DNA from 3 places in the Qipengyuania sp. ASV99 genome. Region 1 is predicted to be linked to each of the others. Evidence: predicted binding sites of a transcription regulator. Region 1 holds the regulator's gene; each other region holds the start of a gene.
What was found. Region 1 encodes LexA, which represses DNA repair genes until DNA is damaged. Its sites were predicted from a motif close to GTTCCNCNCTTGTTCT; they were not measured.
Positions count from the first base shown of each region.

Region 2: the regulator LexA is predicted to act here: its motif matches at 2,456-2,471, upstream of ACM64M_RS07370 (PA0069 family radical SAM protein).
Region 3: the regulator LexA is predicted to act here: its motif matches at 5,770-5,785, upstream of ACM64M_RS11200 (ribonucleoside-diphosphate reductase subunit alpha).

Region 1 is NZ_JBLQUK010000006.1:49,857-57,970, reverse strand. It holds gene trpD (anthranilate phosphoribosyltransferase) at 1-772, shown strand, start outside; gene trpC (indole-3-glycerol phosphate synthase TrpC) at 832-1,620, shown strand; gene moaC (cyclic pyranopterin monophosphate synthase MoaC) at 1,799-2,269, shown strand; gene ACM64M_RS08665 (molybdopterin molybdotransferase MoeA) at 2,269-3,459, shown strand; gene lexA (transcriptional repressor LexA) at 3,664-4,353, shown strand; gene ACM64M_RS08655 (ComEC/Rec2 family competence protein) at 4,386-6,650, opposite strand; gene gltX (glutamate--tRNA ligase) at 6,719-8,114, shown strand, end outside.
Region 2 is NZ_JBLQUK010000004.1:170,635-178,748, forward strand. It holds gene ACM64M_RS07355 (long-chain fatty acid--CoA ligase) at 1-277, shown strand, start outside; gene ACM64M_RS07360 (DUF1330 domain-containing protein) at 383-817, shown strand; gene ACM64M_RS07365 (hypothetical protein) at 1,020-1,226, shown strand; gene ACM64M_RS07370 (PA0069 family radical SAM protein) at 1,351-2,451, opposite strand; gene moaB (molybdenum cofactor biosynthesis protein B) at 2,710-3,240, opposite strand; gene ACM64M_RS07380 (transglycosylase SLT domain-containing protein) at 3,254-5,017, opposite strand; gene ACM64M_RS07385 (hypothetical protein) at 5,020-5,793, opposite strand; gene ACM64M_RS07390 (4Fe-4S dicluster domain-containing protein) at 5,898-7,544, shown strand; gene ACM64M_RS07395 (hypothetical protein) at 7,558-7,800, shown strand; gene ACM64M_RS07400 (4-(cytidine 5'-diphospho)-2-C-methyl-D-erythritol kinase) at 7,843-8,114, shown strand, end outside.
Region 3 is NZ_JBLQUK010000009.1:70,055-78,168, forward strand. It holds gene ACM64M_RS11170 (P-loop ATPase, Sll1717 family) at 1-1,045, opposite strand, end outside; gene ACM64M_RS11175 (ribonucleotide-diphosphate reductase subunit beta) at 1,057-2,103, opposite strand; gene ACM64M_RS11180 (hypothetical protein) at 2,255-2,557, opposite strand; gene ACM64M_RS11185 (hypothetical protein) at 2,554-2,736, opposite strand; gene ACM64M_RS11190 (PilZ domain-containing protein) at 2,823-3,173, opposite strand; gene ACM64M_RS11195 (membrane protease subunit) at 3,266-3,637, opposite strand; gene ACM64M_RS11200 (ribonucleoside-diphosphate reductase subunit alpha) at 3,664-5,706, opposite strand; gene ACM64M_RS11205 (alpha/beta fold hydrolase) at 6,285-7,193, opposite strand; gene ACM64M_RS11210 (TraB/GumN family protein) at 7,329-8,114, opposite strand, start outside.

The DNA of each region.
Region 1 (8,114 bases):
CGGCACGGGCGGCGACGGGCACCATACTCTCAACGTTTCCACCGCCGTCAGCCTTGTGGTTGCCGCTTGCGGTGTGCCAGTGGCAAAGCACGGCAATCGTGCGGCATCGTCTAAATCGGGCGCAGCGGACACGCTGGAGGCGCTGGGCCTCGATATGGACGCCGCCGGACGCACTGCGGAGAAAACGCTCGCCGAAATCGGCATCTGTTTCCTGTTTGCGAAGAACCACCATCCGGCGATGGGACGGATTCAGCCCATCCGGCAGAAGCTGGGCAAACGCACGATCTTCAACCTGATGGGCCCGCTGTCCAACCCCGCCGGAGTGACCCGCCAGCTGATCGGCATCGCCCGCCCCGGCTATGTCCCGATCTATGCGCAGGCCAAGGCCAAGCTGGGGACCGAGCGCACCTTCATCGTTTCGGGCGACGAAGGGCTCGACGAACTGAGCCTTGCGGGCGGGAACGAACTGGCCGATGTCACCGGCAGCGAATTTGAGATGCGCCGGGTGGATGCGAGCGCGATTGGCGTGCCCCATGCCCCGGTCGAGGCCATTCGCGGCGGTGACGCGGTGCATAATGCAAAGGCATTGAAGGCGCTGCTCGATGGCATGCCCGGCCCCTACCGCGATGCAGTGCTGCTTAACGCAGCGGCGACGCTGATTGTGGCGGGCAAGGCGCAGGATTGGCAGGACTGCGCGCAATTGGCTGCGGAGGCGCTGGATAGCGGGCGGGCGCGCGAACTGCTCGCCAAATGGATTGCGATGGCGGTTTAACGCCAGCTGTCTCTAACCCGCCTGCGCGGGAATGACGAAGTGGGCTAACGGAAACCACAATGAACAAACTCGATGAAATCTGCACCGCAAAGCGCGAAATCGTTGCCGCTCGCAAGGGCGCAATTGCGTATGATGAACTCGCCACCGCAGCCGCGACGCAGACCCCGCCGCGCGGGTTTGAAGCGGCTTTGCGCACCCGCGCCAAGACCGGCTTTGCCCTGATTGCCGAGGTCAAGAAGGCCAGCCCTTCCAAAGGTCTGATCCGCGCCGATTTCCGCCCCGCAGACCATGCGCAGGCCTATCAGACGGGCGGCGCGGCCTGCCTGTCGGTGCTCACTGATGCGCCGTATTTTCAGGGGCACGAAGATTATCTGGTCGAGGCGCGTTCGGCCTGCGATCTGCCGGTGCTGCGCAAGGATTTCATGGTCGATCCGTGGCAATGCCTCGAAGCGCGAGCCATCGGCGCGGATGCGATCCTGATCATCGTCGCCGCGCTGGAAGATGGGGCCATGGTGGAGATTGAGGCGGCGGCGCGCGAACACGGTATGGATGTGCTGGTTGAAGTGCACGACGAGGCCGAGTTGGAACGCGCCGTGACGCGCCTGCAAAGCCGGTTGATCGGGGTCAACAACCGCGATTTGAAAACCTTCACAACCTCGCTTGCCGTAACTGAACGGCTCGCGTTGTCGGCGCCTGCCGATGCGCTGCTGGTGGGCGAAAGCGGGATCAACACCCACGCAGACCTTGAACGGCTTGCGCAAAGCGGCGTGCGGACTTTCCTAGTCGGGGAAAGCCTGATGCGCGCCGATGATGTGGCGGCCGCGACAAGCGCGCTGCTTGAAGGGTGACGCCGCGGCCTTGAGCGTTTTTCTCCCTGTCCTACATCTGGCAAAAATGCGAGGATTCGCGGATGAACAAGCGCTATCTCAAGTCTTCAGCCCGGTTGATCGTTTTCCGTGCGCGATACCGGGAAGTTTCTTCACCAAGGACTGTGTTCCATGTGTTCCATCCTGTAGGAATTGACGCATGAGCAAGCTGACGCATATCGGGCCCGATGGGGCGGCGAACATGGTGGATGTAGGTGGGAAACCGGCGACTCACCGCCTCGCCATTGCCTCCGGCCGGATCACCATGTCAGCCGCAGCACTCTACGCAATCCGCGCAGGCGACGCGCCCAAGGGTGACGTGCTGGGAACCGCGCGGATCGCCGGGATCATGGCGGCCAAGCGGACCGGCGATCTGATCCCGCTGTGCCATCCGCTCGCGCTGGATGCGGTGAATGTGGACTTCGCATTCGAGGATGACGGCGTGCGCGCGACCGCCACTGCATCTCTGACCGGCAAGACCGGGGTCGAGATGGAGGCGATGGTTGCCGTCTCCACGGCGCTGCTGACGATCTACGACATGGCCAAGGCGATCGACAAGGGCATGGTGATCGGCGCAGTCCGCCTGATCGAGAAACGCGGCGGCAAGAGCGGTGACTGGAAAGCCGAGTGATGGCAGCGATGCTGACCTTGGAGGAGGCACAGGCGCGGCTGCTGGCGCTGGCCCCGGCGATGCAGGAGCGCATGATTGACCTGTCGCCTATCGCAACCTCCGACTATCTCGCCCGCGATCTGACGGCTGTGCGCAGCCAACCCGAAGCCGACGTTTCGGCGATGGACGGCTATGCGATCTGCGGCACCGGACCATGGCAGCGGATCGGCGAAAGCCGCGCCGGGGGGCCATTCAATGCATCGATAGCCCCCGGACAATGCGTCCGCATCTCGACCGGCGCGCATATGCCCGAAGGTGCAGAGAGCGTGCTAATTCAGGAGAATGCGGTCGTAGCAGGAACGACAGTCGCACTTGCCAAGGGGGAGTCGCCCCCTCCCGAAGGCCGCCACGTTCGCAAAGCAGGGTTCGACTTCTGCAAAGCCGACACGGTGCTGCGTGAAGGCACGCGCCTGTCGCCCGCCACTGTCGCGCTCGCCATTGCCGCCGGTCACTCACATGCACCCGTGGTCTCGCGCCCATCGGTTGCCGTTCTCGATAGCGGCGATGAACTGGTGACGCCTGGCAGGCCGCTCGCGGCGCACCAGATCCCGGCGAGCAACGGGGTCATGCTGAGCTGGATGCTTCAGCCTTATGTCGGGCAAGTCGAACGGCTCGGTCCGGTCCCGGATGACGCCGAGGCGCTTGATGCGGCGTTGAAGCGGGCGGAGAACTGCAACATCCTGATCACCTCTGGCGGCGCGTCGGTGGGCGACCACGATCTGATCCAGCAAGCCTTGAGGGACTGGGGGGCGGAAATCGACTTCTGGAAAGTCGCAATCAAGCCGGGCAAGCCCTTGATGGTGGCAACGCGCGGCAACACCGTTGTGTTGGGCCTGCCCGGCAATCCCGTGTCCAGCTTCGTCACCGCCTTCCTGTTCGCGCTGCCGCTGGTGCGCAAGGCAATGGGCGCAGCCACTCCCCTGCCCCGCGTATCGCAAGCGGTCTGCGCGGAAGCATTGCCTGCGACCGGGAGCCGCCGCGAATTCCTGCGAGGGGTAAGCGAAGGCGGCACAGTTAGGCTTGCGGCATCACAGGATTCGAGCGCCTTGTTCGCATTGGCTCAGGCCAATTGCCTGATTGATCGGCCTGCGGGCTCCCCCGAAACCAAACCGGGAACGTCAGTTCCTGTGTACAACCTCCAAAATGGCTGAGTTCTGCGGGTTTGGGGAACATGGGCGCTTGACTTGCGCAAATGAGTTGCCTAATTGTTCCTCATTCGTTCACCATAATGGCGGGCGGACAGCGCTCTGAACCGCATCGTTCCTTTCGGGAATCTGTGCCTCTGAGGGTGCGACATTCCAGCACTGCATGGCCGCTGTGCCGTGCGACAATGTGCGCTCTAACGGAGTTTGCCCATGTTGACCGCAAAGCAGCATGAACTGATCCGCTTCATCCAGCAACGGCTGGAAGAAACCGGTATTTCGCCCAGTTTTGAAGAGATGAAAGAAGCTCTCGACCTCAAAAGCAAGTCCGGCGTTCACCGTCTGATTTCAGCTCTCGAGGAACGCGGCTTTATCCGCCGCCTGCCCAATCGCGCCCGCGCGCTGGAGGTGATCCGGCAGCCAGAGAACGCGGCACCTCCCCTCCGCGCAGGGCGCAGCGCCAGCGACAATGTGGTGAACCTCGCCAGCAAAGCGCCCAGGGTGGCTCAACCTGCCAATGATGTGATTGAGATCCCGCTGCACGGACGCATCGCGGCGGGTGCGCCGATTGAGGCATTTGAGGGCCACACTTCGCTTCCTGTTCCTGCGGCGTTGTTGGGACCGGGGGAGCATTATGCGCTGGAAGTGTCCGGCGATTCGATGATTGAGGCAGGGATCTTTGACGGCGACTATGCGCTGGTGCGGCGTACGGACAGCGCCCGCGATGGCGAGATCGTGGTTGCGCTGGTACGCGGCGAAGAAGCGACGCTGAAATTCCTTCACAAGGATGGCGGCATGGTGCGGCTCGATCCGGCCAATTCGGCCTATGACCCACAGATTTACGGAGCCCATGAAGTGCAGGTTCAAGGCAGGCTTGCCGGTCTATTGCGGCGCTATCACTGAACGGATCAGGGCGCGACGAGGAGCGATCGGTTTCAGTCGCTCTCGCCGCGCCACCATCCATGTTCGCCCTGTCCTTCTGCGACCGCATGCACCCGCTCATTTGAGAGATCGAGCGCGAGGCCTCCGGTGCGTTCAAGCATGCTGCGGTCGGCCTTGAGCCAGCGCGGTTTGCAAGAATACGGCAGGTAGCGGTCGGCAACGACGATGTCGGCCCGTTCGCATGCAGCGGCAAGCGCGCGTTCCTCGATCAATTCGCGGTTTCGCGCGAGCAAAAGTGACCAGTCCCGCCCGCCGCGATTGATCGTGATGACGCAGAACTCTGGTGAGCAGCGCGCACCCGGCCATTCGGAAAGCGGGATGGGCTGGCCGCTGACGCTCGAAAGTTCGAGCAGATTGTCGCGCGAGTAAGAGGATTTGCTGTCGCGCAGTGAAAGCAAGTGCCGGCTGCCGTCCCTGGCCTCAATCGCTATGCCGACATGCCGTCCCTCGCGCCCGATCAGTAAATCAGGAATCGGGGTCAACAATACCAGCATGGTGGCAACACCGGCCGGCACAAGACCGAGCAGTCGGCCCCGTCCGCTCCACAAGGCGAGCCACAGCCCGCCCAGCGTAAACAACGCAATTGCGGTGCCGCTCATTTGCGGCATCAACTTGACCGCGCCAGGCTGATCTGCGGTGAAATGCGCCAGTGCAAGCAAGAGGTTGAGCGAAGCCTCTGCCAGCCACCAAAATGGCGCACCAAGTCCGACGAGGTCCAGTAACAACGCGGCCGCAATCAGCGGCATGGAAGCAAAAGTAACAAGCGGAATGGCAATGACATTGGCGAGCGCCCCATACAGCCCGGCCCGGTGAAAATGGAACATGACAATCGGCATCAGAGCGATCTCAATCACCATTCCCGTGACGAACAGCATCACCAATCTGCGCCCCGCGCGCCGCCACCCGCTTTCTTCCCGCGCGGCAAGAAACGCCCGCGCAGGTTCAGACGAATGCAGCGCTACAATCGCCAAAACGGCGGAAAAGCTCATCTGGAAGCTCGGGCCGATGGCGCTTTCCGGCCACAGCAGCAGAACAAAGACCGCCGCCACCGCAACCATTCGAAGCGATAAGGCGTCGCGTCCCATGGCGAGCGCAATCAGCACCAGCATCGCAGCCGCGCAGCTGCGAACGGTTGGAACCTCAGCACCGGTCAAAAGGGTGTACCCCACGCCAGCAAGCGCCCCCACCGCGGCCGCAACGACTGGCAGGCGCACGCGCAAGGCAATCGCAGGAAACCACGCCAGCAACTTAAGCGCGAGCAAATATGCGGCGGCGATCACCGCGCTTACGTGCAGGCCGCTGATTGACAACAGATGCGTCAATCCAGAATCGCGCATCGCGTCTTCGTCGGTTTCAAGGATTGCGCCGCGATCTCCGCTGGCAAAAGCGGCAGCGATGGACCCCGCCGATCCGTCCACCCGGCTACGGACATGTGCAGAGAGCCGTCGCTGGACCGCTGCAATGCCGCTCGCCTTTGGGGCAGAGCGGGTCACCTCAATCGCTCCAACCAAGCTGCCGGTTGCGGAAAGCCCCTGAAACCAGGCGGCGCGGGCAAAGTCATATGAACCGGGCAACATCGGGCTTGCAGGCGGCATCAATCGGACGCGCATCCGGACAACTGCTCCTTCGGTCAAGGCGCCCCTGCCGTAAGTCTCACCTGTCGCAGCAGCCTCTTCAATCGGAATATTGATGCGGATCTTGCGGCTTTCGCGCGTTTCAGCGTCGCGCACCGCCAGTGTCAGGCGAATGCGCTTCTGAGCCGGTTGATCCTGTCGTTCGAGAACATATCCATGCACTCGTTCAACCACTGGACGGTCAATCGCTGTGGCCCCAACCATCTCGGACCGGGCCCAGATCACCGCCATGCCAGCGGCAAAGACAAGGCTGCATACGATGACCGCTTGTCGGACCCGATCACGGTCCAATCTACCGCGCCAAAGGGTCAGGGCAAACAATGCCAGCAAAAGCGCCAATCCAATTGCTGACACCCATTGCCACGGGGATTTGAGAGCAAACCACGCAAAAATCCCGGCCGCAAAAACCACCGCGAGCCAAGGTGCGCGGTCAAAGCCCGCGTCGGCCAGCGCCCGCTCGAGCCAGTCAAATACCGCACTTGTAGAGCTCGCCAAGCTGGACAATCCGCCGCCCCTTTGCCACAGGCGCGCAGCGGCCCACCTCGGGCTGGATGGAATGATCGCCTCAGCCCCAGCGCTGATTTCGGGATCATTCCCCATCGGAATTATCGGCGTCTCTGCCATTGGCCAATTCCCCCTTTGGGCAAGGCAGGTTTGGAACGTCGCGTTAAGTGAACAGGAACAATCAGTCTATGGCAAGCGAAGTCGTCACCCGGTTTGCGCCCTCGCCCACGGGTTTTCTGCATATTGGCGGTGCGCGCACGGCCTTGTTCAACTGGCTGTTCGCAAGGCATCACGGTGGGCGGGCATTGCTGCGGATCGAAGATACGGACAAGCAGCGATCGACGCAGGAGGCCATCGACGCCATTCTCGATGGACTGGACTGGCTCGGCCTGGATTACGACAGTGCCCCGGTCTTTCAATCAGACCGGGCAGAACGTCATGCCGAGGTTGCCGGTAAGCTGCTTGCAGCGGGCCACGCCTATAAATGCTTTGCGACGAGCGAGGAGCTTGAAGCGATGCGGGCCGAGCAGCGCGCTAACAAACAGCCGTTGCGCTATGATGGCCGCTGGCGTGACCGCGATGCCTCTGACGCACCCATGGGCGCCCCCTTTACCGTCCGGGTGAAAACTCCGCAGGACGGAGAAACGACCATCCACGATGCCGTGCAAGGTGCAGTTTCAGTGCGCAACGGTGAGCTAGACGATTACATCATCCTACGCGCCGACGGGACTCCGACCTATATGCTGGCGGCAGTGGTCGACGATCACGATATGGGGGTGACCCACGTGATCCGCGGCGACGACCACCTCAACAACGCTTTCCGCCAGCTGCCGATTTACCGCGCGATGGATGCCATCGAAGGCAAATGGCCAGACCCGATCTATGCGCATATTCCGCTCATCCACGGGTCAGACGGGGCAAAATTGTCGAAACGGCATGGAGCGCTGGGGGTAGAGGCATACCGCGATGAAATGGGTATACTGCCCGATGCCTTGTTCAACTATCTGCTCCGACTGGGGTGGGGTCATGGCGACCGCGAAGAGATCAGCCGGGCCGAAGCGGTTGAACTGTTCGACCTGAACGGGGTCGGTAAGAGCCCCTCGCGGTTTGACATCAAGAAGCTGGAAAACCTGAATGGCCATTATATCCGCGAAACCAGCGACGCTGTGCTCGCGCCGTTGGTTGCGGCGCGGATTGCAGGGGATGCAGACATCGAATTGCTGATCCGGGCTATGCCGGTCCTAAAAACGCGCGCAAAGAACCTGATCGAACTGGCCGAAGGAGCAGGCTTTCTTTTCGCCCAGCGGCCACTGGAAATGACCGAAAAGGCCGCGCAATTGCTCGATGGCGAAGGGCGGGCCAGGCTCAGTGCGATTTCGAGCGCGCTTGGCGCGACAAAAAACTGGACAATCGACGCACTCGAAGCCACTACCAAAACGCTCGCTGAGGAAATGGGGATGGGGCTTGGCAAGCTGGCGCAGCCAATGCGCGCTGCACTCACTGGGACGACAACCTCGCCCGGAATTTTCGATGTTCTGGTCCTACTCGGACGGGAAGAATCCCTGGCACGGCTGGATGCGCAGG
Region 2 (8,114 bases), on a different contig from region 1:
GGAGAATGCCGCCGTCGGCCACCACGCCGTGGCCGAAGCCGCCTGCGTCGGGATGTATCACCCCAAATGGGATGAACGCCCGGTGCTGTTCGTGGTGAAGAAAGACGGCGCCGAAGTGACCGGCGGTGAGATCATCGAACATCTGAAGCCGCTCATCGCCAAGTGGTGGCTGCCCGATGCGGTCGAATTCGTCGACGACATTCCGCATACGGCGACCGGCAAGATTTCAAAGAAGGACCTGCGCGAGCGGTTTTCGGATTACAAGTTGGAGGGGTAGAGTTTTCTTTGAGGCGAGTCCCCGCGCAGGCGGGGACCTCTCTCTTCTTGCGCCCTTCCTTGCCAGATCCCCGCCTTCGCGGGGAATCACAGATTGGAATTGGAAATGACCGAATTCTACATCGACCCATCGCCGGAAAATTTCGCCGCGTTCAAGGATTTGCCGCGCGACGAACCGATCCACATGCTCAACCTGCTGCGCTACCGCGACCTTGCCGAATATCCCGAGGGGCACGAACATCACGGCAACGGCTGGACCGGGCGGCGCGCCTATCAGGAATATGGCAAGACGAGCGGTCCGATCTTCACGCGCGTCGGCGGCAGCGTGGTCTGGCGGGGCGCGTTTCAGACGATGGTGACGGGGCCGGGGGACAAGGACTGGCACGACGGCTTTGTCGCGCAATATCCCAATGCGGGCGCATTTTTCGAGATGATCAAGGATGCGGATTACCAGAAGGCCGTGGTCAACCGCACGGCGGCGCTGGTGGATAGCCGCCTGATGCGGTTTGCGCCGGGTGAGGTTGGCGGGGGGTTTGGGTGATGGGAGATCAAAAGATGACGGATTGGAGCTTCACAAAATATCAAAGAATAGTGTGCGGATTGGCATCGCTGCTTTTGCTTTTTGCGGTGGCCGTTTCGTGGGAGCGACCTGGCCGAGATGAGTTTCCAACAATGATATTTGTTTGGGCGGTAATTTTTTGCCTAGCCGCGCTTGCTGGTCCGAAGAAGAGGACGGAAGATCAATGAGAGGCGTAATTGTGCTCGCTGGGCTAGCGCTTCTTTCAACATCACTGGACACCTCTCTTTCAAAGATGAAGGAGTTTTCAGAGAGTGAAGCTTCCGACGTTCGGGCTGAATTGGATTATCAAATCGAAGACTTGCGGTCAGAAATTCGTGATAACGAGCGTGAAATTGAAGATCTAGAGCTGCGGATTTTGTATCGCTACTAGCCGCTAGATTATTCTCGTCATCCCAGCGGAAGCTGGGATCTAGGGCGGCAAAGTGGGGTGCTAGGCGACTCTGGACCCCAGCCTGCGCTGGGGTGACGGTAAAGGGCTGGGGGATGCTTGAGGGCTAAATCAACCGCAATTGCCCACCTGTCTCCGGCGGGCAAAACCGCGAACAATCCAGTTCGAACCGGCTGCGCCCGATCCCCGCTCTCTTGCAGGCGATACGAAAGCGGTTGCGTAGTAGGTCGGCCCATACGCCGCTGGGTTTCATGCGGGTGAAGAAGTCGGGATCATTGTCGCGTCCGTTTCGGATTGAACGCACGATGCTCATCACCTTACCCGCGCGGTCGGGATAGTGGACATCGAGCCATTCGCGGAACAGCGGGGCGACCTCGTGCGGCAGGCGCAGCGGAATCCAGCCCGCGCTCTTCACGCCCAGCGCCGCGGCGGCGGCGATGATGGCTTCGAGATATTCATCGGTGATCGCCGGGATGATCGGTGCCACAGAGCAATGCACTGGCACGCCGATCTCGACCAACCTGCCGAGCGCGGCGATCCGTTTGGCGGGCGCGGGGCAGCGCGGCTCAAGCTTTCCCGACAGCACCGGATCAAGCGTGGTCACCGAAATCGCCACCGCCACCAGCTTCTCCCGCGCCATCGCCTCCAGCAAGTCGGCGTCGCGCAGGATGCGGTCCGATTTGGTCGTGATCGTCACCGGATGGCGCGCCTCCAGACACACTTCGAGCAATTGTCTTGTGATGCGATATTCGCGTTCGATCGGTTGATAGGGATCGGTGTTGGTGCCCATTGCAATCGGCTTTGGCTTGTATCCCCGCTTGTTCAGCGTTGTGCGCAGCAATTCCGCCGCATTGGGTTTGGCAAACAGCCGCGTTTCAAAATCCAGTCCCGGCGACAGATCGTGATAGGCATGGGAGGGCCGCGCATAGCAATAGACGCAGCCATGTTCGCACCCCCGATAGGCGTTGATTGATCGGTCGAACGGTATATCGGGCGATTCGTTGAAGGTCAGGATGGTCTTGGGGTTTTCCTCAGTCACACTGGTGCGCAGCTTTACCGGCGGTCCGTCTTCGCCAAAGGCCAGCGCCTGCATATAATCGCGCCAGTCGCCATCCGTTTCCCTCTCGGCCAATCCGAAACGGGTTGAAACCTGCGCCGATGCGGCGCCTCTGCCGGGTTCAAAATCGGGGTGATCGGCGGTTCGCATTATCGGAACATATATAGAACAATAGTCCTGCACGAAAGCCCAAAAACGGCAAGATTGCAGAGCCGCCGTATATTTGCGCTTTCCTACAGGTCCGGTTCTGCGCAAGGATCCGATTTGCCCGAGCGGGACCGGATCGGATGCGGAAAAGTAGAAATTGTTGGAAAAGTGTCAAGCGCGGTAAGTGGCGTCAATCTATTGAATCAATGCAATAATATCGCAAAATACCCGGTTGACACACTGTCCAATGTGTCAAGCAGATCAACGCTCTTTCAATCTCGGCATCAGCTCAACGAAATTGCAGGGCCGGTTGCGGCTGTCGAGCTGTTCGGCGAGGATACCGTCCCAGCCATCCTTCACCGCACCGTTCGATCCGGGCAGGGCAAAGATATAGGTCCCGCGCGCCACCACGGCGCAGGCGCGCGATTGCACCGTGCTGGTGCCGATGGTCTGAAAGGAGAGCCAGCGGAACAATTCGCCAAAGCCGGGGATGTCGCGCGCGCCTGCGATCCGGGACAGCGCCTCGGGCGTCACGTCGCGGCCGGTCAGCCCGGTGCCGCCGGTGCTGACCACGGCGTCGATGCGGGGATCGTCGATCCATGCGTCATATTGCGCGGCGAGCAGGGCGGCGTCATCGGTCACGATGGTGCGCGCCGCCAGATGATGCCCCGCCGCGACGATGCGAGCGGCAAGGATATCGCCCGAAGTGTCATTGTCCGGGGTGCGGGTGTCGGACACGGTCAACACCGCGATGTTGATCGGGGTGAAAGTCCGGGTCTGGTCAATCGCCATCTGGGTGGCTCCGCTATTGGCTGAGGGATGCGGTCCTTGCCGTAGCCACTTGCGGAAACTCTGGCCAGCGTCCTTGCGCCAAGGCGCGGCGGCTGGGCGAGGGGGACCCGGCGGCGCGTTCGTACATCCAGTAATTGCGCATCACGATGGCAACATAGCCGCGCGTTTCCCAATAGGGGATCGATTCCATCCAGAGCAGCGGGTCGCCCTGGTCGTTGATCTCTGAATTCCAGCGGCTGATCGGGGTCAGGCCGGCGTTATAGGCGGCCATGATCTTGGGCAGCAGGCCCTGCGTCGCGGGACTGTCGCGCAGCATTTCGAGATTGCGCTGACCAAAGGCAAGATTGACCTCAGGGTCGTCGAGATTGACATAGGAGGCGCTCATATTGAGGCGCGGGGCGTGCTGGCGGACGGTGATAGGAGTGATCTGCATCAATCCGCGCGCATCCGCCGGGCTGATCGCGGCGGTGCGGAAATTGGATTCCTGCAAGGCATGGGCAAAGGCCAAAGCAGGATCGACGCTCCAGCCATTGGTGGGCTGCCAGCGCGCGGTGGGAAAACGCAAAGCGCTGTCGCTTTGCATGCCGTAGGGCGCGTAATGCGCCATGAACAGCTGGGTCGATGGCAGGCCAAGTTCGCGCGCCAGCCGGGCGAGTGCGGGATAATCGCGGGCGCGGCCGATGCGGGCTTCGTGGCGGAGCACTTCATCGGCGAGCGCTGGGCGGCCGATTTCGACCAGCGCGGCGGCGACACGGACATTGCTGCGATCGCTGAGTGCGTTCCAGTCGTCCAGAGTGAAAGGCTGAGGCGCAGCGGCGGCAGGCAGATCAATGCCCAACTGGTCCATCGCCAGCATGCCATAAAGCGTTTCATCATAGCGGGCGGCAGCGGTCAGATGGTCTTGCGCAGCCACCGGCTCCCGGCACCGGACCAGCGAACGATGCGCCCAGTAATGTGCCGCAGCGGTCAGTTCGACATTGGCGGACCGGCTGGCAGATCGAACAAACGCCTCTCCGGCGAGCGAGCAATACCCAAGCCGCCACGCGGCCAGCCCGGCGACCCATTCGCCCTCTGCGACCCAATCGCCTGAACCCTGCGAGACGGTTTCAGCGAGCGCGAGGGCATTTTGATCGTCGTTCTCGATGTAGTAGCTCCACGCCACCCGCTGACGCCATTCGGCGAGCGTAGCGGGGCTGAGCTGAGGTTCGGCCTGTGTTAGCAGCGCATGGGCGCCGGCGGGATCATCATTGCGGATGGCTTCGAGTATACCGGCCTTGGTGTCCGAAGAGATCGTGCCATCGTCCACCGGGCGCGGCAGGATGCGTTTGGAGGCGGCGGGTTGGCGGCTGAACGCTTGCGCCGGCGGCAAGACGGGTTGCTGTTCAAGCCCGCGCCGCTCGCCAAGGCGGCCAAGCTGTTCGGTCTGCGGCAGTTCGACCCCGGCGGCGAGCCAGTTCGACACTTGTTCGGCGGAGACTTGAGGGCTGCTTGCATGGGTGTAATATTCGGCGCGGGCGATCTGGTTCAGCAAGCCGTCGCTGCGGCGGTCGAGCAAGGCGTTCACCTGCGCCCATTGTTCGGCGTCAATCGCGGCGAACAGATCGCGGTAATGCTCGCGTTCATCCCCGGAGAGGATGCGGGGGACCGGCGTTTCTGTGGCAGCACCGCGATCATAATGCGCGACCATGCTGCCGGTTTGGGCGATGACGGCTGGAGCCAGAACGAAGGAGGAAATCAGTCCAAACCCGGCGAGAACCGGACGTGCGCATTTCAACATAGCTACTCGGCTGACCATTCGATCCATCTCCGCCAGAATCGGGCTTTGAGCCGGGGCATAGCCATCAGGCTTTCCAATCCTTCGCTCACCAATAAAGGTACCCTTGGCGATTTCTGGTTGATTTCGCGTAAATACGTATCGGGGTCTGATACATCTTGCCCGATCAGAGGCAAGACGCCCCCGCCCAGCACCAGCAGCTTTTGCGGTGAAGCGAGTCCTATGTGGTGCAGAGTGACATTATCCATTCCGCTCGCCGCCAGAGCAAGCGTGTCGGCCATGGGCATATGCCGGGGCAGCGCGGAGGCGATATATGTCTCGTCTTGCGCCAAGCCCATCGCCGCAAGCATGCGCGCCAGCAATCGACCCTGCGGACCGCCGAGCAACCGCTGCGTGTCGCCTTGTTCTGGCTCGATAACCAGAACCATCAACCGGGCACCCGCTGGCCCGCGCGGCGGAACCCTCACGGCAGGGTTGGCGGCATCGAGTTCGGGAGCCGATAGCCACCATTGCTGGAACGAGGCAAGGTCAGGCGGCGGCGAATCACCAAGCAGATTGGTGCGCGTTACAGCAATACCTTGCCCTCCATCCGGCTTTGTTTGCGGAGCGGAAGAAGGGGGCGGACCACGGCCCGTGTCCAGCGGCGGTGCATCCGCGCTCTCTGGTTCGCGGAGCCAATCCGTAGCGGCATCGGCAAAGTCCGCATCCACGCCAGCCGTCTGCCACCATTGCAGCAAAGCGGCCAATTCAGCGGCAAGAGGGGTTGTCGGGGCGTTCATGCTGATCCAAGCAAGTCTTGACTGTCCCCACCCCAGTTAGCAAGTGCAAGCAGAGACGAATGAGCGAACAATTTCGCCGCAGATACCAAGGATGAGAAAAGCGCATGTCCGAACGGGAATCGATGGAATGTGATGTCGTGATTGTAGGCGGCGGGCCGGCGGGCCTGTCGGCGGCGATCCGGCTGAAACAGATCAATGAAGAGCTTGAGGTCGTTGTCCTCGAAAAAGGCTCCGAAATCGGTGCGCATATTCTTTCGGGCGCGGTGGTCGATCCCAAGGCGCTGAGAGAGCTGTTCCCCGACTGGCGCGACATGGATTGCCCGATGGCGGAAACCCCGGTGACGGATAACTGGCACTGGGTGCTGTCCAAATCCGGCAAGACTTCGCTCCCGCATCTCATCATGCCGCCACTTATGAGCAACCACGGCTGTTACACCGGATCGCTCGGCAATCTCACCCGCTGGCTTGCCGAACAGGCCGAAGCGCTGGGTGTGATGGTGTTCCCCGGCTTCCCCGCCAACGAAGTGATGTTCGGCGAAGACGGCAGGGTGCGCGGCGTCATCACGCAGGACATGGGCATCGCCGCCGATGGTTCGCAAAAAGGTGATTTTCAGCCGGGCATGGAGATCGAGGCGAAATACACCCTGTTTGCCGAGGGCGCGCGCGGCTCGCTGACCAAACAGTTGAAGAAGCGTTTTGACCTTGAGGCGAATTGTCAGCCGCAGGTCTACGGCCTCGGCATCAAGGAATTGTGGGATATTGATCCGGCGAAGCACAAGCCGGGCCGCGTAATCCACACGCAGGGCTGGCCATTGAGCGAGAGCGGCACCTGGGGCGGCGGGTTCTTTTACCATCAGGCGAACAATCAGGTCGCGATCGGTTTTGTCACGGCGCTCGATTACAAGAACCCCTGGGTTTCGCCCTATCAGGAATTCCAGCGCTGGAAACAGCATCCGGAGATCCGCGCCTATCTCGAAGGCGGAACCCGTGTTGCATACGGCGCGCGCGTCATCAACGAAGGCGGCTGGCAGTCGGTGCCCAAGCTGGCGTTCCCGGGCGGCGCGCTGATCGGCTGCGCGGCGGGCTTCGTCAACGTTCCCCGGATCAAGGGCAGCCACACGGCGATGAAGAGCGGGATGCTCTGCGCAGAGGCGATTGCTGCTGAAATTGACGGCCACGATGGCCAGCCCGAACTGCAAGGGTATGAGCCCGCCGTGCGATCCAGCTGGATCGCGGATGAGCTGAAACTGGTTCAGAACGCCGAACCTGCTGTTGCGAAGTTTGGCGAGGATATTGGCGCGGCGATTGCCGGGGTCGATATGTGGATGCGGACGCTCAAAATCGGCCTGCCGATCAGCATGAAGCACCATGCCGACTACACCATGACCGGCCGCGCGGATCTGTATCCCAAGATTGACTATCCCAAGGCGGACGGCGTGATCAGCTTCGACCGGCTGACCAATGTCGCCTACAGCTTCACCAATCATGCCGAGGATCAGCCGTGTCACCTGCAACTGGGCGATGCCGAATTGCAAAAGGCGAGCGAGTACGACGTGTTCGGCGGCCCCTCCGCGCGCTATTGCCCGGCGGGCGTCTATGAGTGGATCGAGGAAGAGGGTAAGGAGCCGCGCTTCCAGATCAATTCGCAAAACTGCGTCCACTGCAAGACCTGCGACATCAAAGACCCCAACCAGAACATCAACTGGGTGACGCCGGAAGGCGGCGGCGGGCCGAATTATCCGAATATGTGAGGGGAGCAGTTGGATGGCTAAGTTCGAAGCTTTGGCTGCATATTGCCGAGAACAGAGGCTTTCGGAATTTGAACTGCCTTTCCACAAGATTGAGGCGATCATCGGTAGCAAGCTTCCCGCAAGCGCCGCTCGACCTCAATACTGGGCAAATGTCGTTGACGGCACAGGTCCAGTCCGTTCAGCAATGAAGGGCACTCCCTATGAGACGTTCCTTGTTGAAGGGTCGAAGAGAGTCAGGTTCAAGCGCAAGTTCTAGTCTTCGGCGTTTGCGCGCTTCGAGCCAAGAGTTCTAGTTCAGATGATCGAAACCGCCTACGCCAAGATCAACCTCGCGCTGCATGTCCGCAGGCGGCTGGAGGACGGGTATCACGAGCTTGAGACCCTGTTCGCTTTCGTCGATGCGGGCGATGAGTTGACGGCGAAGCCCGCCACGCAGGACAGCCTGCATGTGGTGGGCGAGTTCTCGGGTTTGCTCGCCACCGGACTCCCCTCCCTTGGGGGAGGGGTTGGGGGTGGGGGCTCTGCCCCATCGACGGCGGAACCCCCATCCCCGGCCCTTCCCCAAGGGGA
Region 3 (8,114 bases), on a different contig from region 1:
TTTGTGAAAAGAGGTCTTTTAGGCCAACCCCCTCTTTCGTATATTTGCGTTTATAAAGGTAAGAGACTCTTTTTTCAATAAATTCCCGCAATTCTGATTTTCGCCAATTTATTCTGGTGTGGTAATCGTCAAATTTATCGCGCTGAAATCCCGGCGTGTTGGCCTGTCTTAATACTAAATCAAGGAGGTCATCGCGCATTGCTACAATGATTTTCACATTTCGAATTTTACGAAATTTCGGTAGAACGTTTATCAAAGCCTCAATTAACTTGACTCTTATCCGATCATCAGCCCACTGCTTATCAAGATCATCTATAACTAAAATAGTTTTCTGCATTCTATCGTTGAAAATATCTTCATCTAAAATGTCGATTATTTGAGCAAGTTCACGCATTTGGACAGAGCTAACAATTTTTTGGGCGTTAGAAACAAGTTCTTTTGTCTCATGGCGACCTATTTTTTCTCCCCGCTTATATTTCGCAAGAATTCCTTTGAAGTTGGCCCCACTTTCGCCTTCGACTTGGCGCTCAAAATCGTCAGTTATCTTACGGATACGCTCGTCCGTATCAGACCAGAACGTACCGCCGTATCTGTTTAAATACTCCATCGCCTTCTTCTTGCCGCTGTTGTCCTTAAACATTCCAACAATTCTAGACAAGAACTGGCTTGACTTTGATTCGCTATCGAGTCCTTCGTGATGCTTCAAAAGCTCAACAACCAGCACATGGCGCCATAATTGCTGATAAAAAAGACCAAGGTCAAATTCATTTTCTGTAAGAAAATTCAAGAGCCATGAGTCAGCCATATAGGCTAAAGACAAATCCTCAGGATTTACCTGAATTACATTTGGTTGGTGCTCCCTTATTTTCCTGATTAGTGCCGACTTTCCGCTACCAATGCGCCCAACAATGATCGATGTGGCACTGGATTCGGACAACAATCTTGAAATTAACCCTGTATCAACAAAGCAATTCTCAAAATACTCATCATCGAATTCAGCTGATGCCTTGCCAAGATCGGCATATCGTGGGACAACAATGTTCACGGAGATAACCCCTACTCCGCCGCCTCAACCCCGAACATGTCCGGGCCGTCGTTGACCGCTTCTCCCTCAACGACCGCCTTGGCCTTCTGCCTTTTGTCAAAGCTTGACCAGACGTCGTTCCACGAACCTTTGGTCGCGCCTTTGGAATATTCGGTGGCGCGTTGTTCGAAGAAGTTGGCGTGCTCCACGCCGTTCAGCAGCGGGGCTAGCCATGGGAGCGGGTGTTCTTCGACCATGTAGATCTCCGACAGGCCGAGCTGTTTCAGCCGCCAGTCGGCGATATAGCGGATGTAGCGCTTGATTTCCTTTGCGGTCATGCCGTTGACCGGGCCCATTTCAAACGCGAGGTCGATGAAATTATCCTCCAGCCGCACGGTTTTCTGGCAGATGTCGATAATGTCTTCCTTGACCGATTTGGTCAGGCAGTCACGCTCCTCGCAAAAGGTGTGAAACATCTTGATGATGCCTTCGCAATGCAGGCTTTCATCGCGGACCGACCATGACACGATCTGGCCCATGCCCTTCATCTTGTTGAAGCGCGGGAAATTCATCAGCATTGCAAAGCTGGCGAACAATTGCAGCCCTTCGGTAAAGCCGCCGAACATCGCCAGAGTGCGCGCAATATCCTCGTCATTGTCGACGCTGAATTGCTGCATGTAATCGTGTTTGTCCTTCATCTCCTCATATTCGAGGAAGGCGCTGTATTCGCTTTCGGGCATGCCGATCGTGTCGAGCAAATGGCTGTAGGCCGCGATATGCACCGTCTCCATGTTGGAGAAAGCGGCGAGCATCATCTTGATCTCGGTCGGCTTGAACACCCGGCCGTATTGTTCGTGATAGCAATTCTGCACCTCGACATCAGCCTGGGTGAAGAACCGGAAGATCTGGGTGAGCAAATTGCGCTCATGCTCGGTGATTTTTTGCGCCCAGTCGCGGCAGTCCTCGCCCAAGGGCACTTCTTCGGGCATCCAGTGGATCTGTTGCTGACGTTTCCAGAAGTCGTAAGCCCAGGGGTATTCAAACGGCTTGTAGGTCTTGCGGGCTTCGAGCAACGACATGTTGTGATCCTTCGGTTGGAGGCTGACGACTCATATAGGGAACCAAACTACGAATTCGAAGGCAAGCGGGGATGATTCGCTGGGGATAGTCCGTGCAAAATCTGAGTCGAATGGAAACCGGGGATAAGCCCTCCTAGCGGTGCGGCGATCGCTAGTCGCGCTTGCGGCTTTTCGATCCGAAGAAACTGCCCCCGCCGAGCACCGTGATGCCGAGGAAGAACCCGAAATCGTACCACCCGCCGGTGTTGGGCACGGCATAGACCGCGATGTCGGGGCTGAACAGCGAACCGATAAAGCTCCACGGAAAGATGAATCCGTGCCACAGGCCCCACAGGAACCCCGGCGCGGCGTCCGCCTGGCTGACGCCCGCGCCGATCTGGCTGGCGCAGGCCGAAACGAGCAGCGCGAGCGCGGTGGCAGCGATGGCGCGGCTGCGCTGCATGGGCGCGCTCACAGCACCGACCTCAGCACAACCAGCCACAGGATCGGCAGGAATATCACCGCCATGAAGATGTGCAGACGACCGGCGTTGGCTGCGTGGCCCTCTGGCCCCATGACGTTGCGCACACCGTTGCCGATGAAGGCAAGCGCCAGCACCGTGCCCGCTATTCCGATCCAGATGGGTGCCGCCATGCTTCGCTCCTTGCTGCGCTTTGGCGGAAGAATTGCACAATTTCCGGGCGAGTGCGAGGGGGAGCTTTGCGACGCGGAGGTGGACGTCAGATCACGCGCCGCATCGGCAGGCGGGAGCTTTCTTCGCGGTCGGCGATGCGCGCGGCCTCCCATTCCTCGCGGGCGAGCAATTGCAGGACCCGCGGAGCCAGCGGCTTGAGGAACTCGATCCCGACCCGGTCGCCTTGTCGCCATGCAACCTCGGCGTGATGCGGACCCGTTCCGGCGATGAAGAGTTTGACGACTGCGCCGAGAGCCATCCCGTGACGCGGATCATCGACCCGGCAGCCGCCAAGCGAGAGGTCGTCAAACTGAATATCCCACTGGGTTCCGCGCGCGGTCTTGCACGTACCTGTTGCGCGAGAGCGCACGCGTTCGGATTGGCGGGCCTGCATCATATCAGGGAGACTTTATACCGATATGGTTAAGAATTGACCTGCGAACACCGGGGCAATTTGCGGGGGGTCAACTTTCAGTTTTGGCCTCAGGCCTATTCCTGCAAGCGCCGAGCCTCGGTCACCGGCAGCCCCGCCTCGGTCGGGACATAGATCAGCGATGCTCTGGTTTCGGCCAAGGCCTGAATCTGGAGGTAGCGCAGATAGCCTTCCGGCCCGCCGAGCGAGTCCTGAATGATCCGGTTCGCCTTGGCCGCGCCTTCCGCCTCAGCCAAAGCGACCGCGCTTTCGCGGCGCGCTTCGGCTTCGAGAATGGCGATGCGGCGCGAAGATTGCGCCTCCGCCAGTCGGGCTTCCCCGGCGAGCCGTTCCGAATAGAGGCCGTAAAGCGGGATGCCCCACATGGCGAGTGGGACCAGTAGAACTGCCGCTATCAACAAGATCAGCACTACACCGGGATTACGCATGGCCTACTCCGCTTTGGTGCCGCAACTCACTGACAGCTCAGGCATTCCTCGTAATCGGTCTGACCGCTGCCATCGACGCCCATGCCGGCGGTCAGTTCGATCTTGGCTGCATCGGCGGTGTTGTCGGCCTCTACCCCGCCCGCAAAACCGGCGCGCTGGATCGATTTCGAGCGGAGGTAATAGAGCGATTTGATACCCTTTTCCCACGCTTGGAAATGCAGCATCATCAGGTCCCATTTGTCCACGTCCGCCGGGATGAACAGGTTCAGCGACTGCGCCTGATCGATATAGGGCGCGCGATCAGCGGCAAAATCGAGCAGCCAGCGCTGATCGATTTCGAAACTGGTCTTGAAGCTCGCCTTTTCCTCTTCGGAGAGGAAATCGAGGTGCTGGACGCTGCCGCCCTTTTCGAGGATCGAATTCCAGACATTGGTCGAATTTTTCGATTTCTTGTCGAGGATCTTTTCCAGATAGGGGTTCTTGACGATGAAGCTGCCCGACAAGGTCTTGTGGGTGTAAATATTCGCCGGGATCGGTTCGATGCAGGCGCTGGTGCCGCCGCAGATGATGCTGATCGACGCGGTCGGGGCGATTGCCATCTTGCAACTGAAACGCTCCATCGCGCCCATATCGGCAGCATCGGGGCATGGCCCGCGTTCCTGCGCGAGCAGCATCGACGCCTCCGACGCCTTGGCCTGAATATGTTTGAACATCTTCAGGTTGAGCGCCTTTGCCATCGCGCTTTCAAAACCCAAGCCCTTTGACTGCAGGAAGGAATGGAAACCCATCACCCCCAGCCCGACGCTGCGTTCGCGCATCGCGGAATAGCGTGCGCGGGCCATCTCTTCGGGGGCGCGGTCGATATAATCCTGCAGCACATTGTCGAGGAAGCGCATCACGTCCTCGATGAATTGCTTGTCGCTGTTCCATTCGTCCCATTTTTCAAGGTTGAGCGAGGACAGGCAGCACACTGCGGTGCGATCATTGCCTAGATGGTCGATCCCGGTCGGCAGGGTGATTTCGCTGCACAGGTTCGAGGTCGAAACCTTCAGCCCCAGATCGCGGTGATGTTTTGGCATCATCCGGTTCACGGTGTCGTTGAAGACAATATAGGGCTCGCCCGTGGCCAGCCGGGTCTCAACCAGCTTCTGGAACAGCGAACGCGCATCCACCTTGCCGCGCACTTCGCCGGTCTTGGGCGATTTGAGTTCAAACTCCTCGCCCGCCCGGACCGCTTCCATGAAAGCATCGGTCAGCAACACGCCGTGGTGCAGGTTCAATGCCTTGCGGTTGAAATCGCCCGAAGGTTTGCGGATTTCGAGGAATTCCTCGATCTCGGGATGCGACACGTCGAGATAACACGCCGCCGATCCGCGCCGCAGCGACCCTTGTGAAATCGCCAGCGTCAGGCTGTCCATCACCCGCACGAACGGGATGATGCCGCTGGTCTTGCCGTTCAGCCCGACCGGTTCGCCAATGCCGCGGACATTGCCCCAATAGGTGCCGATGCCGCCGCCTTTCGAAGCCAGCCAGACGTTTTCGTTCCAAGTGTCAACGATCCCGCTGAGGCTGTCCGAAACGCTGTTGAGATAACAGCTGATCGGCAGGCCGCGATTGGTGCCGCCATTGGACAGCACCGGTGTGGCGGGCATGAACCACAGGTTCGAGATGTAATCATACACCCGCTGGGCATGCGCCTGATCATCGGCATAGGCATCGGCGACGCGGGCAAACAGGTCCTGATATTTCTCCCCCGGCAGCAAATAGCGATCAGTCAGCGTGTCCTTGCCAAAGTCGGTGAGATTGGCGTCGCGGCTATCGTCGATCTGAATTTCGAAGCGGCGATCGTTGACCTTCTTGCTATCAGGCGCAGCTGCGGCCTTGGCCGCCGCAGACATGGCATTGCCCAGCGCTTCGGCGCCTTTCGCCGCGATCAGTTCTTCGCTGCCGGTATCGGGCTTTTCCATGGTCACGGCCTTTTCACTCTTCCCCGCCTGCGCCGTTGCAATGCCTGCCTGTGGCCCGGTCGCTGCGTCGCTCAACATCTCGTCACTCGCCTTGAATTCCATTGTCGCCCCATCTCAGTCCGTTCGAATCAGGCAGCGTTTCTCCTATAGCGGAAAAGCGTCTTTGTTCCGATTCTGTTCTGCACCATTTCATCGACAGCCTATCCCCGCATTAGCCCCGATTGACCCACAGGCTTGTCCGCCGAACTCTTCATAATTCCCCGCCCTGCCGCATTCTGCACCCCGTATCGGCAGCGACTCCTTCCCTGATTGCGCCGATTGGTGCGCGGGAAAAATCACTACGAATTGGGGGTCCATGACGAACCGGACCACTAGATCATGAATCAGCGAAGGATTCCGGTCAACGGGAGATTAACCACGATTCGACATGCAGGGGCGGTGTATTACTATGCTGCAACGCCGCGACGCGTGGTCAAAGCTTGAGTCGCGCGCCGCGCAAGCCCCAAATTGAATCTGTGAAGAAAAATTTGGTGATTGAATCTTTTGAATCAACCATTGAATCTTTCGGCCCGGTGGCGCGAATATTGTTGCGCGGGCAGGCCCCCTTGGTTGGCCAAGGCCGAAGCCTTTACCCGCCCGCGCATCATCCTGATTCAGGCAGAGCCGCTTGGGTCCTGACCCTAGGCCGCAACCGGCGTTGCGGCGCGGGCGTCGCGGGCGTGCAGCGCAATCTCGTTCGCCAGGCGATCGATCAGCTCCACCGGCAGATCGTGGCCCCACCCCGGTATCGTCACCAGCTTTGCGCCCGGAATATGCCGCGCGGTGTCCTGTCCTGCGGGCAGCTTGACCAATGGGTCATCCTCCCCGTGCAACACCAATGTTGGCGTGGTGATCTGTGCGAGCCGCGTGCGGCGGTCGCCATCGGCGATGATTGCGGCAAGTTGGCGGGGCAGGCCCGGCGGATAGACGCTGCGCCGCACGCCTCTCAGCACCTTCTCGCGCTGCCGATCTGGATCGGAGGGGAAGCCCGGACTGCCGATGTTGCGGGCAATGTTGATCCCGTGGGCAACCACCGCCTCTTCATCGAGCGATTTGAGCGGCGCGGTCAGCGCCTCGATCGCGTGTTTTTCCGCTTGCGGCAGATTGGGATTGCCAGTGGTCGACATGATCGAGGTGAGTGACAGCAATTTGTCCGAATGATGCACCGCCATCAGTTGCGCAATCATCCCGCCCATCGACGCGCCGACCACATGTGCGCGCGAGATCGCCAACGCATCGAGCAGCGCAGCCCCGTCATTGGCCATGTCGCGCAAGGTGTAGGGCACGGCGGCAGGCCAGCCGATCTTCTGACGTATCACCTGCCACGCCAGTTTCGGCGCACGCTTGCCCTCCATCTTTTCCGACAGGCCAATGTCGCGGTTGTCATAGCGGATCACGCGGTATCTCTTGGCCACCAGCGCTTCGACAAATTCATCCGGCCACAGCGTCAGCTGCGCGCCCAATCCCATGACCAACAAGATCACCTCATGTTCGGGATTGCCGTGATCTTCGTAAAACAGCGAAACGCCATTCGCGGCGATATGCGGCATATATTTATTGCTCCTTGATCGCCCTCTTCGGGGCTTTGGCCGACCCAAGGCCGGACAAGAGCCGGTTTGGAGCGCCAGATCAAGCGCAGGATACATCTGGCTTACGATTTGAATGCGGAAAGTTTGCGCCGCGCTTCAGCGCCAGACAGGTCCGCCAATAACAAAGCCTTGTCCCTTCAGCAGGTCGAGCACGCCGCCCTCCTCCGCCAGCACGCGCAACGGCACCACGGCGAGCGTCACCCCCGGTTTCTGCGCGGCATCGGTGATCATGCCGACCCATTGCCCGCGAATTTCATCGCCCAGCTCGTCATCGGCCCACGGCCAGCATTGTCCCAGCGCCCGTTCGATCGGGTTGTCCATCACAGCGGGAATATCAAACTTTCGCCAGTCGTCGCCGCGCGCAGCGATGATGCCCCGACCCGCTTCGGTCGCAGCCATCGCGGCTTCGAGGCAGGGGATGTGGCTGGCCGGATCGGCCTCGGCAAGATTATCGAGCAGATCCTCGCCCCGGAATTGTTCAGGCCTGGTGATCGGCACATCGGCCCGGTCTGCCGCCTTGCTGACGATCTCTGTCGCATCCTCGGTGGTCTGGTCATCGAAATCGAGGCGGCGGGCGAGCAGATCGAAGGCGGTCATCAGGAACGAGCGTTCGTCGTAATCGACATCATATTCCGCCTCCAGCGCAGCCAGCCGCGCGCGCTGATCGGTGCTGAGGTAATCGGCGGCGACCGAGCCGTCGGGCAGTTTGGTGAACCTGCCGCCGCGAAAGATCAGGCGAAAAACGTCGCCGGGCGAGAATTTGGGGCGCGAGCGCAGGATCACCTGACTTGCCTCGCCAGTGGCCTCCTCCAGCCGGTCAGGTTGCCACGGGGTCGCTTTGGGCACAGCGCGAATTTCGCCGACGAGGATGATCGCGCCGTC